DNA from 2 places in the Micromonospora sp. NPDC048835 genome. Region 1 is predicted to be linked to the other one. Evidence: riboswitches for the same ligand, from Rfam matches in the RefSeq annotation. Region 1 holds a riboswitch; the other holds the start of a gene.
What was found. A riboswitch is a leader RNA that binds a small molecule or an ion and turns the genes downstream of it on or off. The one in region 1 is predicted to bind cobalamin.
Positions count from the first base shown of each region.

Region 2: linked by a shared signal. The riboswitch ahead of AB0C15_RS20190 (ribonucleoside-diphosphate reductase subunit alpha) and the one ahead of AB0C15_RS01055 (prenyltransferase/squalene oxidase repeat-containing protein) in region 1 are both predicted to bind cobalamin.

Region 1 is NZ_JBEZGM010000001.1:261,763-269,069, reverse strand. Features, by position in the region: gene AB0C15_RS01070 (ATP-binding cassette domain-containing protein) at 1-535, opposite strand, end outside; gene AB0C15_RS01065 (CbiQ family ECF transporter T component) at 532-1,710, opposite strand; gene AB0C15_RS01060 (LPXTG cell wall anchor domain-containing protein) at 1,715-2,593, opposite strand; gene AB0C15_RS01055 (prenyltransferase/squalene oxidase repeat-containing protein) at 2,644-5,373, opposite strand; cobalamin riboswitch at 5,467-5,598, opposite strand; cobalamin riboswitch at 5,651-5,773, shown strand; gene AB0C15_RS01050 (hypothetical protein) at 5,876-7,307, shown strand, end outside.
Region 2 is NZ_JBEZGM010000016.1:46,427-53,733, reverse strand. Features, by position in the region: gene AB0C15_RS20215 (ABC transporter substrate-binding protein) at 1-643, shown strand, start outside; gene AB0C15_RS20210 (ATP-binding cassette domain-containing protein) at 649-1,461, shown strand; gene AB0C15_RS20205 (aldo/keto reductase) at 1,458-2,477, shown strand; gene AB0C15_RS20200 (FadR/GntR family transcriptional regulator) at 2,488-3,210, opposite strand; gene AB0C15_RS20195 (enolase C-terminal domain-like protein) at 3,218-4,612, opposite strand; cobalamin riboswitch at 4,881-5,097, shown strand; gene AB0C15_RS20190 (ribonucleoside-diphosphate reductase subunit alpha) at 5,290-7,307, shown strand, end outside.

The DNA of each region.
Region 1 (7,307 bases):
CGTCCGCGCCGGTCGGGTCGAGCGCGGACGTCGGTTCGTCGAGGACCAGTACCCGTGGGTGGGCGGTCAGCGCCGCGCCGATAGCGACGCGTTGCTGCTGACCACCGGAGAGTTCGTGCAGGCCACGGTGGCGCAGGTCGGCCAGGCCGAGCAGGTCGAGGGTCTCCTCCACCCGGGTCCGCATGACGGCCGGGTCGAGGGCGAGTTGCTCCATCCCGTACGCCAGTTCCTCCTCGACGGTGTCGGTGACGAACCCGGCGACCGGGTCCTGCCCGACCACGCCGACCAGGTCGGCGAACTCGCGGGGTGGGTGGTCGGCGGTGTTCCGGCCGGCGACGCGGACGCTGCCCTGCAGGGTGCCGCCGCTGAAGTGCGGGACGAGGCCGTTGATCGCACCGAGCAGTGTCGACTTTCCCGCGCCGGTGTGCCCGACGACCAGGCACAGCTCCCCCTCGTCGATGTCGAGGTCGACGTCGCGCAGTGTGGGGCGGGACGCCCCGTCGTAGGTGATACTGACGCGCTCGAAGCGGATCATGACGGTGCTCCTGCGGTGTCGGCGGCGCGGCCTCGCACAGGTTCGGGCTCCGGGCGGTGGGGGCGCGGGGGTGTCGGTGCGGCGATCGCGGCGAGGGCGGCGACGAGGATCGCGGCGGCCGGTAGGGCGGGCAGGCTGGGCCAGTGCAGCGGATAGAGGCTCGGGTTGACCGCGGCGGGGTCGTAGCCGGTGCCGGCACTGAGCACGACAGCAGTGACGACGCCGCAGCCAGCGACCGTCCACTCCGGCCACTGCCACGGGTCGGGCCGGTACCGGCTGCGGGAGACGCGACGCCCGCCAAGGGCGAGCCCGGCCACGCAGAGCAGCACGCCGCCGCCGAGACCGCCGAGCCCGACGGGGCGGGGAACCCCTGGGTCGAGCAGTCCGTACGCGCCGACGCACAGGCCCGCCATGCCGGTGAGCATGAGGACTCCGGTGAGCCGTCGCGAGGCGGGTGTGGCGGTGCCGACGCGGCCGTAGCCGCGCGCGTCCATGGCGGCTGCCAGCCGCAGCGACCGGTCCAGGGCGTCGTGCAGGACCGGCATCATGATGGCCCGAAGCGCGCCGAAACCCTTGGTCCGTCCGGCGCGGAGACGGCGGGCTCGGGCGACGCGTTGGACGCTCTCCACCAGTTGCGGTGCGACGCTCAGCGAGACGGTGACGGCGACACCCAACTCGTAGAGCGCACCGGGAAGGACCCGCAGCGCGCGTTTGGGGTTGGCCAAACTGTTGGCGGCGCCGATGCAGCACAGCAGACAGGCCAAGCGGAGCCCATCGACAGCCGCGGACAGGGTCGCCTCCAGGGAGACCGGACCGCCGATCTGGATGCCCGCGTACCAGTCGGGGGTGGGCAGGTGCGGAAGCCGGAACAGGATGTGGTCCTCGGGGGTCATTCCGGAGGCGAAGACCGTCCGGAACACCACCCGGATCGCGATGATGATCAGGGCCAGGTAGAGGTAGTAGCGGAACGCCCGCGCCCAGGGTGCGTCGGTGCGGCGGACGGTGACGACGAACCCGAGCACCGCGAAGATGAGCAGCAGCAGCAATGGGTTGCTGGTGCGGCTCGCGGCGGTCGCGAGGGCGAGCGCCCACAGCCACCAGGCCACCGGGTGCAGGGGGCGAGGCAGCCGGGCTACCGCGAGGCGGTGCGGGAGATTGGTGCGGATCGGGGGCATCGGGTCAGGTGCGGCGTCGCCGCCAGCCGACGACACCGCCGACCAGGGCGAGGACGGCGAGCAGGCCGACGGTGATCAGTGCCGGCAGCGCCGAGCCGGTGTCCTGACGGGCAGCCGTCGCGGTGGGCGCCGCGTTTAGGATCCGGGGTCCGTCGGGGGTCGCGCTCGACGGCCTGGGCGACACTCCCACTGCTGAAGGCGTCGGGCTGGTCGGAGGCGTCGGCGTACCGCCGATCGGGACGGATGTCGGCGCTCCCGTCGGGGGGAGGCCGGGTGGGGGGTTGCCGACTCCGGGGTTACCCGGTGCCGGCGGGTTGCCGGCAGCGGGCGGGTTGCCGGCGCCGGGCGGGGCCGTGGGTGGCGCGGCCGGGGGTGGAGCGGTGGTGGGGGTGCCGATCGGCGTGTTGTTGCGGGCTCGGACGCTGTCCGGGCTGAAGGTGGGCCGGCCCTGGGTGCCGCCGATGTCGGTCGCTCCGAAGATCCACAGGTCGACGCTGCCGGGCTTGGGTTTGTAGCTCATCGCGCCGAGTTGGCTGTAGACCCAGGTGTTCTGCCCCGGGTCGGCGTGCCAGTACGACCAGTAGGCGCTGGCTGGTGGGGTGAGAGCGCACCTCTCGTCGGCGGAAGTGGGGTACTGGGTGCCGCCCTGGTGGCCGGCGTAGCCGATCCGGCAGATGAACGCCGGCCCGTCGTGCTGCGTCCCGGTGGTACGCCAACCACCCTGGTTGAGTAGTTGGTAACCGGTGGTCGGGGTGGTGCCGCAGGAGCGCAGGAGTGGCCCGCCCCACTTGCTGAAGTCGACGGCGAGGACTACCCCGGACGATGTGGTGCACTGCCCGATCGGCAGCGGCGCGGCCACCGCGGTCACGGGTGTCCCCGCCACCATGGCGACGATCGATAGGGCCGCGGCCGACCGCAGCCACCTGCGGGCCCTCACGAGACACCACCGTCGCCGGTCACCGCGCGCCGTCGTGCGGAGATCCGCAGCAGGATGCCGGCGACGACGAGCACGAGCGCCAGGAGGGCGATGGTCAGGATGGACGCGCCGGTGCGGGGCAGGTGGCCCGACGGCTGCCCTCCGGCGGCCGGCGACGACGGGACCACGCTTGTCGACGGGCTCGCTGACGACGACGGGCTCGCTGACGACGACGGCGTCGCAGACGGGGTCGGGGTTGGCAACGGGGTCGGATCCGTGCCCGGCAGCCCGTGCACGTCGCGGGTCAGCGTGGCGAACGAGGTGCCGGTGGCACCGCCCACGACCTGTGTGGACGCGCGCACGTCAGAGCCGGCCTGCCCGTCGGCGGCGACGCTGAAACCGCCGTCGTCGTTCTGCTGACTGGCGAGGAAGGCCAGGGCCTTGTTGATTTGACCCGCGTAGGTGGTGCCGCGCAGGGTGAGGCCCTGGATCGCGAGCGCTGTGGAGTTGGTGGAGTCACCGGCCGCGCCCGGGAACCCGCCGTGCCCCTTCTGGGTCGAGGCGATCCAGGCCAGCGCCTTGTCGACCGCGCCGGCCGCCGACGGGTCCTCGGTTGCCAGGGCGAGGGCCATCGCGGCCATCGCCGTGCTGTCGACGTCCCTGTCGGCATCCGCCGCCGGGATGAGGCTGGGGAAGGACCCGTCGGCGCGTTGCAGTCCCTTGAGGAACTCGACCGGCTTGGTGGCGGCCTCGCCCTGGCCGGCGCGGTGCTGCGCGATGATGCCGAGCGACTGCCCGAACACCGAGGTGGCGTACCGGTAGTTGCCGGCCCCGGCGCAGCCGGTGAGCGCGTCGGTCTTGGTGCAGGTCACGTCGCTCAGGGCGGCGATCAGGTCGTGTCCACCGAAGGAGCGGGGGTCGTAGCCGGTGACCTGGGCCAGTAGGGCCATCTTGCCGATCGCGCCGCCGACGGCGTAGTCGGTGCCGACGCCCAGCCACATGTCGACGGTGAAGCCGTTGTCGCCGACCGCGCCGCCGCCGCGCAGGAACTCCACGATCGCCCGCAGCTTGGCGTCGTCCCCGCCGGTGGCGGCCAGGGCGTAGGCACCGTCGATGCTCAACCCGAAGTCGGGGAAGCCGGGGAACGACTCGTAGTACCTGCCGTCGATCAGGTTCGTCGGCGCGACGAGGTAGGACACCCCCTTGACCAGATCGGGTCGCGGTCCGGCCGGTGGCGGCGTCTCACCCAGGTCGGCGAGGTTCTTGCCGGCCAGCGCGAGCGCCGCAGCGGCGGTGGCGGGCAGGTCAGCGTCCGGGTTGCTCGGGTCGGGGCTGAGCCCACCGCCGGGGACGATCCGGCTGACCAGCAGGCCGGTGGCTGCCGCCGCCCGGTCGCCGTCGCCCAGCACGACGAGGGCCTGCGCGGCGTGCCCGGTCGAGTAGGTGTCGGTCAGTCCCGCCCCGGTGTACGGCTGGTAACCGCCGTCGGGCTCCTGCGCCGTGGCCAGGAACGCCTTGGCCGAACTGAGCGCCGCGTCGTGCGCGCCGAGCGTGTGCAGCGCCAGGACGGCGAGGGTGGTGGCTGCGAGGTCGGGGTCGCAGGCTTCGGTGGGGCTGCGCCAGACACCGGCGAAGGCTCCGATCGTGCACTGCTGCTCGGTCAGGCGGGTGACGGTGGAGGCCGGCGGGGTGACGCCGGCGCGCTTGAGCGCGAGCAGGGCGGTCGCGTGGGTCAGCGGATCGCTCGATCCGGCGAAGTCACCGGCGGCGGCGCAGCCGGCGTCGGCGTCGGTCGCGGTGCAGACCCGGTCGGTGAGCGTGGCGATCAGGTCCCGGTCGCCGAACGCGCGCGGATCGCCGCTGGTGCTGGTCAGCAGGAGCGCGAGGCTGGCGACGTTGGCGATTCGGGGTGGGGCGGTGCCACCGTTCGGGAAGATGGCGCCATCGACGTGCGCCCGCAGATAGTCGACGATCTTGGTGAGCGTCTGGTCCTGCCCACCGGTGCCGGCCAGGGCGGTGGCGACGGCGATGGTCCGGTAGTAGTCGACGAAACCGTTGTCGACGTGGTCGCCGTCGGCGAGCTGCCCCACCAGGTAACTCGCCACCGCCTTGACCTGCGCTTCCGTCGGTCGCGTCGGCACGGGCGTCGAGGTCGGGGTCGCCGTCGGAGTCGGGGTGGCGGTCGGAGTCGGGCCGCTCGCGCGCACTGACGCGGGGGTGAAGCTCGGTGCCCCGGTGGTGCCGCCGATGTCGGTGCCGCCGAAGACCCACGCCTCGACCTCACCCGGGCCCGGCCGCTGCGCCATCGCGCCGAGTGGACTGTAGGTCCAGTGGTCCTGCCCGGCCGGTGCGATCCAGTAGGACCAGTAGGCCGACGCCGGTGGCGTCAACTGGCACGCCTCGTCGGCCGGTGTCGGGTGTTCGGCACCGGACGCGAAGTCGGGCGATCCGATCCGGCAGATGAAGCCAGGGCCGTCGTGGGCGGTGCCGGTGGTGGTGAAGCCCGCCTCGTGCAGCAGGTCCAGGCCGGTGGTCGGGGTGGCGTCGCAGCCACGTAACACCGGTCCGCCCCAGGCGGCGAAGTCGACGGCGACGATCGCGCCCTGGGTCGGGGTGCAGGACTCCAGCGGATCGGCGAGCGCGGCGCGGGTCGGCACCACCAGCGCCACCGCGCCGAGCACCGCTGCGGCGACGGCCGCCAACCATGCCGCAGGAACGCGCGACGTTCGACTGACCAGGGGGGACATGGCGACTCTCTCGGGGGCTAGCGGCGCAGGCGCGGACGCGGACCCCGAGGACAAGCCCCGGAAATCTGGCTCCGCGCCGTGTACCTCGACGGCGCTGCGGTGCTCTATCCAGCCAGGTAATCCGACTCGTCCCGAGAATGGGACCTACGGCTGCGGGCCAGCGCCGGACTTTGACCGGCTTCCCCTGACTGCTGGATCGCGGCCATCGGACCACACCCGCGACCACCTCGTCAACGCAAGACCGTGTCATGTACCTAACAGCGCGCGGTAGGGGCTTCCTCCCATAACGTGACCGCGTCATCGCGTGGGGGAACCCGGTGGGAATCCGGGGCTGACGCGCAACGGTGAGGACGGTCCGCCGTCCCGAGCCCGACTACCCACGTGGTGACGCAGCACCTGCGGTATCCGTCCCACGCGTCCTGCGGCCGGCCCGCCCCGCTCCCGCCGGCCCCTCCCGGGCTCCGGGTCGAGGCAGTCGTGCCCGTACCCCCAAGGAGACCCGATGTCCTCACGCCTCTCCTCCGGCAGCCACCGGAGACGAATCGCGACAGCTCCCGCCACCGCGCTGATCGCCACCGTCGTCGCTGTCGCGACCGGTGCAGCGCCCGCCGCCGCGACCTCGACCGCGGCGCAGATCGCCACCGCCAAGACCAACGGTGTCGCCTACCTGCGCACACTGCAGGCCGCCGACGGCAGCTACGCCAGCGGCGGACTGTCGAACGAGTGGGCGTTCAGCGCGTTCGCACCCGCCGGCGTCGCGGCGGTGGACGTCTACCCCTCTGGCGACACGACCAAGAACGCCCGCACCGTCTACCGCAACCAGCTCTCGGCCGCGTCCTGGCCGAGCAGCACGCCGGTGGTCACCGACTACGAGCGTGGGGTGCTGAACGCCTACGCCGCCGGCATCGACCCCGCCCGGGTCTCCTCCACCCGTAACCTGATCGCCGACACCATCGCCTACTGGCAGACCGGCTCGGCCGGTTACTACGGCCCGCCGGCCAACTTCAACGGCACCGTCTTCGGCACTCTCGCCCTGGCCGGTGCGAAGACCCAGTCCGGCGCCGCCCGCGTACCGCAGGCCCTGCTCAACCTGTCGATCACCCGGATCCGCAACAACCAGCACAACGACGGCGGCTGGACCTTCACCCAGGCCGAGGGCAACCCCACCCAACTCGCCGCCGCCAGCGACATCGACATGACCGGCGCGGCCATGGCCGCGCTCTGCGCCGCCGGGGTCCCGAACACCGACACCGACGTCGTTCAGGCGAAGAACTTCCTCAAGAGCAAGCTGGTCAACGCATCCGGCGCGTTCAGCTCGATGTTCGGCGTCAACACCGACTCCACCGCCTGGGCGGTCTCCGGCCTGAACGCCTGCGGCATCCCGAGCCAGGGCACCGACTTCACCACCACCGCCGGCAAGACCCCGATCGACTTCCTGCGCGCGCAGCAGCTGAGCGGCGGCGGGTTCAAGTACCTGCCCACAAACACCACCCCGTCGGCGTACGCCTCCATCGACGCGGTACGCGCGCTCGCCGGCGCCGGCTACACCGCCGCTCCCCCGACCCCGGTCACCTCCGGCGCGCCCACCTGGGTCGCGGCAAGCGGATTCACCACGGGCGCCGCCACCCGACTCGCCGTGATCGTCGACAACGGCAGCGGCAGCATCAAGCCGTGCGCGGTCACGCTGACGCCGACCGCCGCCACCACCACCCTCGGCGCGGTGCTGGACGCCGCCGTCGGCTCGGCCACCCCGAGCGGCTGCGTCACCTCTCTTCTTCCCACCAGTGGCACCGGCACCATCACCTCGATCAACGGCCTGGCCAACAGCGGCTCCTCGACCTGGAAGGTGTCCCGCGACGGCGGCACCCCGGCCACCGCGACCCGCGGCACGACAGTGACCGTCGGCGACACGATCTACCTGCGCTACGGCGCCT
Region 2 (7,307 bases), on a different contig from region 1:
TCCGGTAGCCATGATCGACTCTGGCACCAGCCCGCAGCCGGCGGAGGTGCCTCTCTTCGCCACCGACAACCGGGCGTCGGCGACGGAGGCGGCGAAGCTGCTCGCCACCGAACTCGGCCCCGGCAACCACGAGGTGGCGCTCGTCGAGTTCCAGCCCGGATCGCAGACCAACACCGAGCGGGTCGACGGCTTCAAGGCCGGCCTCGCCCAGTACCCCAACCTGAAGCTGGTCGGCCAACAGCCGAGCAAGAGCGACGTCAACGAGGCCCGCCGGGTCACCGAGAACATCCTCACCGCCAACCCCAACCTCAAGGGCGTCTTCGCGGCCAACGAGCCGAGCGTGCTCGGTGCCGCGCAGGCCATCCAGGCCGCCGGCAAGTCCGGCAAGGTGGTCATCATCGGCTGGGACGCCGCCCCGGACGAGATCGCCGGGGTGCGCAACGGACAGATCTCGGCGCTCGTCGTGCAGAACCCGTTCAAGATGGGCTACTTCGGCGTCGACAAGATGGTCAAGCACCTTCGGGACAAGGCGCCGTTGGCGTCGGCCGACACCGGCGTCACGTTCGTCACCAAGAAGAACATCGACTCGGCGGAGATCAAGGCGGTGCTCGAGCCCAGCTGCGCCAACCCGCCGGTGCAGTGATGGGCGTGAACCCCACGGCCACCGCGACCAGCGACGAGCAACCCACCGACGCGGAGCCGCCGGTGCTCGAAGCCCGCGGCATCGTCAAGCGGTTCGGGCACGTCGAGGCGTTGCGCGGAGCCGACTTCACGGTCCGCCGCGGTGAGGTCGTCGCACTGATCGGTGACAACGGCGCCGGCAAGAGCACCCTGATCAAGACCCTGTCCGGTGTGCACCCGCCGGACGAGGGCGAGATCCGGGTCGGTGGCCGTCCGGTCCAGTTCTCCACCCCGGTCGATGCCCGTCGGGCCGGGGTGGAGACGGTCTACCAGGACCTCGCCGTCGCCGACGACCTCAGCGTGGCCGCCAACCTGTATCTCGGCCGGGAGATCCTGCGCTCCGGGCCACTCGGTCGGCTCGGGCTGTTGGACAAACGCGCCATGCGGCAGGGTGCCGCCGCCGCCCTCGACGAACTGGGCGTACGCATTCCCCGGGTCACCACCCCCATCGCGATGCTGTCCGGCGGGCAGCGGCAGTGCGTGGCGGTGGCCCGGGCCATCATCTGGGCGACGAACGTGGTCATCCTCGACGAGCCCACCGCGGCGCTTGGCGTGGTCCAGACCGGGCGGGTGCTCGACGTCGTCCGGCGGGCCCGCGACGCGGGCATGTCGGTGGTGCTGGTGAGCCACAACATGCCGCAGGTCCTCGAGATCGCCGACCGGGTCGAGGTGCTGCGCCTCGGTCGGCGCGCGGCCCAACTCCGCGCCGACGAGGCCACCACCGACGATCTGGTCGCCGCGATGACCGGCAGCACCAGCGCGGGTCGGGACGAGCGGTGACGGCGGCCGTCCAGGGAGGCGCCCACGGCTCCGCGCAGCCGGCGAGCCGCGGCGGCGCAGGCCCGCCGCTGCGGCTGAGCCCACTGGGCTTCGGCGCCTCCCAGGGCGGCAATCTCTACCGGGCGACCTCCGACGAGCAGTTCGCCGCCGCCGTCGACACCGCCTGGGCCGGCGGCATCCGATACTTCGACACCGCACCGCACTACGGCCTGGGCCTGTCCGAACGGCGGCTGGGAGCGGCCCTACGCTCTCGCCCACGCGACGAGTACGTGGTGTCGACGAAGGTCGGCCGGCTGCTCGTGCCGTCGCCGGAGATGGCACACCTGCGGGACCCGGAGGGGTTCGACGTTCCCGCCGACCACCGCCGGGTCTGGGACTTCAGCCGCGACGGCGTACGCCGGTCGTTGGAGGCGAGCCTTCGGCGTACCGGCCTGGACCGGATCGACGTGGTGTACCTGCATGACCCGGACCAGTACTGGGAACAGGCCGCCAGCGAGGCGATCCCGGCATTGGTGGAGTTGCGGGAGCAGGGCGTGATCGGCGCCGTCGGTGCGGGGATGAACCAGTCCGCCATGCTGGCCCGCTTCGTGGCGGAGACCGACGTGGACGTGGTGATGTGCGCCGGCCGGTACACCCTGCTGGAGCAGGGCGCGTTGACCGACCTGCTGCCCCTCGCGCAGGCCCGTCGCGTCGGTGTGGTGGTCGCCGGGGTCTACAACTCCGGGCTGCTGGCCCGGGACATGCCGTCGACCGACGCCGTCTACGACTACCGGCAGGCGCCGGCCGAGGTGATCGACCAGGCTCGTCGGATCGCACGGGTGTGTCAGACGTACGGCGTCACGCTGCCCCAGGCCGCGTTGGCGTTCGTCCGCCGGCACCCGGCCGTCGTCTCGACGGTCGTCGGCATGCGCGACGGCGCCCAGGTGACCGAGACCCTGCGCCGGTCCGACGTCGACGTCCCGGACCAGCTCTGGGTGGCGTTGTACGACGAGGGGCTGCTCGAGGTGCAGCCCTGAGGATCGGCGGTCAGGGGCGAGCCGCCTCGACAGCCGTGTCACCGTCGTCGGGTAACCCCTGCAACGACTCCTCCACCCCGATCAGGTGGTTGGCCATCCGGGTGCGGGCCCGCTCCGGGTCGCGTGCCACGAGGGCCTTCAGGATCGCCACGTGTTCGTCATGGGTGCGCAGGTCCGCGCCCTCCTCGTGCAGGCTCCGCCAGAGCCGCCCGCGGATCGTGCGCCCGGCGAAGGCTTCGATCAGGCCGACCAGCACCGGATTCTCGGCGTGCACCGCGATGATCCGGTGAAAGGCGATGTCGATTTCCATGATCCGCTCATGGTCCGGCGGTGACTGGCCGATCAACCGGGCCGCCTCGTCGAGCAGGTCACCCGCCTGGGCCAGGGCTTCGTCGGTGATCCTGGTCGCCGCCAGGCAGGCGGCCTCGCACTCCAGCAACCGCCGGACGGTGTGGATGTGCCGGGGGTCGCCCTGACCCTGGAAGTCCACCACGAAACCCATCGGGGCCAGCAGTTGTGGCGCGTCGAGGTTGGTGACGTAGGTGCCGTCGCCCTGACGGATGTTGACGATGCCGAGGATCGACAGGGCCGACATCCCCTCGCGCAGCGAGCCCCGTGAGACGCCGAGCGACTCGGCGAGGTCCTTCTCGATGGGCAGCCGGTCTCCGGGTCGGAACTGCCCTTCGAGGATCATCCGCTTGATGCCGTTGACCACTTCGTCAGTGCGAGACATGACTCCCCTAGCGGCCGGCGAGGGTGGCCTCTCCACCCGCGATCACGTACGGCTCCGGAGATGACACGGTAGTCGGCTCGGTCGCCGCCCAGTAGTGGCCGTCGGGAAACCGGTAGAGCGCGACCGACTCCTGGCGCATCCGGGTGGAGTAGCCCGGCTCGCTGGGCAGGACGTATCCGCTGCCCGAGCCGGTGTCGCGGATGATGCAGGGGTCGGTGAAGTGCTCGTGCAGGTGGTCGACGAACTCGGTGACCCGGTTGGTGAGGTCCCCCGAGATCGCGACGTAGTCGAGCACCGACACGTGTTGGACCATCTCGCACAGCCCGACGCCACCCGCGTGTGGGCAGACCGGCACGTCGAACTTCGCGGCGAGCAGCAACACGGCGACGATCTCGTTGATGCTCGCCAGCCGGCCGGTGTCCAGTTGGCAGAAGTCGATGGCCTCGGCCTGGAACAGTTGCTTGAACATCACCCGGTTGTGGCAGTGCTCGCCGGTGGCGACACCGATCGGAGCGACGGCTCGGCGGACGGCGGCGTGGCCGAGGATGTCGTCGGGGCTGGTCGGCTCCTCGATCCACAGTGGCTTGAACTCGGCGAGGGCGGTGACCCACTCGATGGCCTGGCCGACGTCCCACACCTGGTTGGCGTCGATCATCAGGTTGCGATCCGGCCCGAGGATCTCCCGTGCGATCGCGCACCGGCGGATGTCGTCGTCGAGGTTGGCACCCACCTTGAGCTTGACGTAGCCGTAGCCGGTGTCCACCGCCTCCTGGCACAGCCGGCGTAGCTTGTCGTCACCGTAGCCGAGCCAACCCGCCGAGGTGGTGTAGGCGGGGTAGCCGGTCCGGTCCAGCTCGGCGAGGCGGGCGGCCTTCGTGCCCTCCTTGGCCCGCAGGATGGCCAGTGCCTCGTCCCGGGTCAGCGCGTCGGACAGGTAGCGCAGGTCCGCGATGTCGACGAGTTGCTCGGGGGACATGTCGACGAGCAGTCGCCACAGCGGCTTGTCGGCGACCCGGGCGACCAGGTCCCACGACGCGTTCAACACGGCGGCGAGGGACAGGTGGACGACACCCTTCTCCGGGCCGAGCCAGCGCAGTTGCGAGTCGGAGGTGAGCAGGCGGTAGACCGCGCCCATGTCGGCGGCCATCGTCGCCACGTCCATGCCCACGAGAAGTTGGGCCTGGTGGACGGCTGCCGCCGCGACGATGTCGTTGCCTCGACCGATGGTGAAGGTGAGGCCGTGCCCCGCGAGTGGCGCGCCCACGCCGTCGACGCCGTCGGTGTGCAGGACGACGTAGGCCGCCGAGTAGTCGCCGTCCTTGTTCATGGCGTCTGACCCGTCAGCGGTCAGGGAGGTGGGGAAGCGGACGTCTTCGACGGTGACGGCGGTGATCTGCGGCATGCGCTCCTCGCCCGGCTAGGCTAAAGATCAGATGATCACTGGGAGTATACGGAGGGCCGGTCCAGAACGTCAACGTTGTCGATCACTCCAGGGGCGCAGACATATGATGTTTGTCGACTGTCGACACCCGAAGACGCCGCCTCGTCGCCGCTTCCCGGCGTCGGTCGGCCGCAGTGTGCGTCCCGGGGTTGGTGACGGTGGTCACCGCAACGCTCCCGACACGCCCGAGACCGACATGTGGGGTGTGACAACGGCTGCGTCCCTATATATGGTGTCGAGCGCAGCTGGTTCGGCCGCTCATCCGGTGCGGTCGAGGCAACAGGGAACCCGGTGGAAATCCGGGACTGTCCCGCAGCGGTGAGTGGGAACGACAGCCGTCATCAGCACTGGGCCACGTTCGGCCTGGGAAGCGACGGCCAGTAGGAGACCGGCGAGCCCGGTCGTGCCCGCGAGTCCGAAGACCTGCCAGCGCGCCGCGTACCCGCACCCGGGTGGGCGGCGGTCCGAGGCCGCGTGGGACGGCCGACGCCACCTGACCCACGCCCGCAGCGGCGTGGCGTCCGTCGGTGTCTGTCTCCTCGCGTCCGGGCCACCAGGTCTCGAACTCCGAGGAGCGAGTGGTGACAGTCACCGAGGTAGTCCCGGCCAGCGGCGACGCGACCCTGCGGCGAACGCCGATGCAGGTCCGCAAGCGCGACGGCGGCACCGAACCCGTGGACGTGAACAAGATCGTCCGAGCGGTCGAGCGGTGGGCCGACGACCTGACCGACGTCGACCCGATGCGGGTGGCCACCCGAACCATCAGCGGCCTCTACGACGGCGCGACCACCGCGGAACTGGACCGGCTGTCCATCCAGACGGCGGCCGAGATGATCGGTGAGGAACCGCAGTACTCGCGCCTCGCGGCGCGGCTGCTCGCCGGGTACGTCGACAAGGAGGTGCGTCGACAGGGCATCACCTCGTTCAGCGCGGCGATCCGCGCCGGGCACACCGAGGGTCTGATCGGCGACGACACCGCCGCGTTCGTCGCCGCGCACGCCACGACCCTGGACCACGCCGTCGACCCGGACGCTGACCGCCGGTTCGAGTACTTCGGCCTGCGCACGGTGTACGACCGCTACCTGCTGCGCCACCCCACCAGCCGACTGGTGCTGGAGACCCCGCAGTACTGGCTGCTGCGGGTGGCCTGTGGCCTGTCCCGGACGGCGGACGAGGCGGTCGGCTTCTACCGGCTGATGTCCAGCCTGGCCTACCTGCCCAGCTCACCGACGTTGTTCAACTCCGGCACCCGACACACCCAGATGTCCTCCTGCTATCTGGTCGACTCCCCGCTCGACGAGTTGGACTCGATCTACGCCCGGTACGCCCAGGTCGCCAACCTGTCCAAGTTCGCCGGTGGCATCGGCATCGCGTACTCCCGGGTCCGCTCCCGGGGAGCGCTGATCCGGGGCACGAACGGGCAGTCCAACGGGATCGTGCCGTGGCTGCGCACGCTCGACGCGAGCGTCGCCGCCGTCAACCAGGGCGGCCGGCGCAAGGGCGCGGCCTGCGTCTACCTCGAGCCGTGGCACCCGGACATCGAGGAGTTCCTGCACCTGCGCGACAACACCGGCGAGGACGCCCGGCGCACCCACAACCTCAACCTGGCCAACTGGATCCCGGACGAGTTCATGCGCCGGGTCGAGGCCGACGAGATGTGGTCGCTGTTCGACCCGAGCGAGGTGCCCGAGCTGCCCGACCTGTGGGGGGAGCGGTTCGACGCCGCGTACCGGGAGGCCGAGGCGCAGGGCCGCTACGTGCGGCAGGTCCCGGCGCGGGAGCTGTACGGGAAGATGATGCGGACCCTCGCCCAGACCGGCAACGGGTGGATGACCTTCAAGGACGCGTCGAACCGGCTGTGCAACCAGACCGCCGAGCCGGGCAACGTGGTACACCTGTCGAATCTCTGCACCGAGATCGTCGAGGTGTCGAACGACGCCGAGACCGCCGTGTGCAACCTCGGCTCGGTGAACCTCGCCGCCCATCTCGCCGACGGCGGCATCGACTGGGAGCGGCTGCGCGCCACGGTCCGCACCGCGGTGACCTTCCTGGACCGGGTCATCGACATCAACTACTACCCGACCGCGCAGGCGGCGGCGAGCAACCCCCGCTGGCGGCCCGTCGGGCTCGGGCTGATGGGGTTGCAGGACGTCTTCTTCGCCCTGCGGCTGCCCTTCGACTCGCCGGCCGCCCGGGAACTGTCCACCCGGATCAGCGAGGAGCTGTACCTGACCGCGCTGGAGACCTCCGCCGACCTGGCGCGCGAGTTCGGCGCGCACCCGGCGTACCCGCAGACCCGGGCCGCGCGGGGCCAGCTCCAGCCCGACCTGTGGGGTGTCCAGGGTACGCAGACGGCACGCTGGGCGGCCCTGCGGGAAGAGGTCGCGGCGCACGGCCTGCGTAACTCGCTGCTGGTGGCGGTCGCGCCGACGGCGACCATCGCCTCGATCGCCGGGTGCTACGAGTGCATCGAGCCGCAGGTGTCGAACCTGTTCAAGCGCGAGACGCTGTCCGGGGAGTTCCTCCAGGTCAACACCGCGTTGGTACGCGAGCTGAAGGCCCGGGGGCTGTGGACCGACCGGATCCGGTCGGCGATCAAGCGGGCCGAGGGGTCGGTGCAGGACATCGCCGAACTGCCGGCCGGCGTACGGGAGCT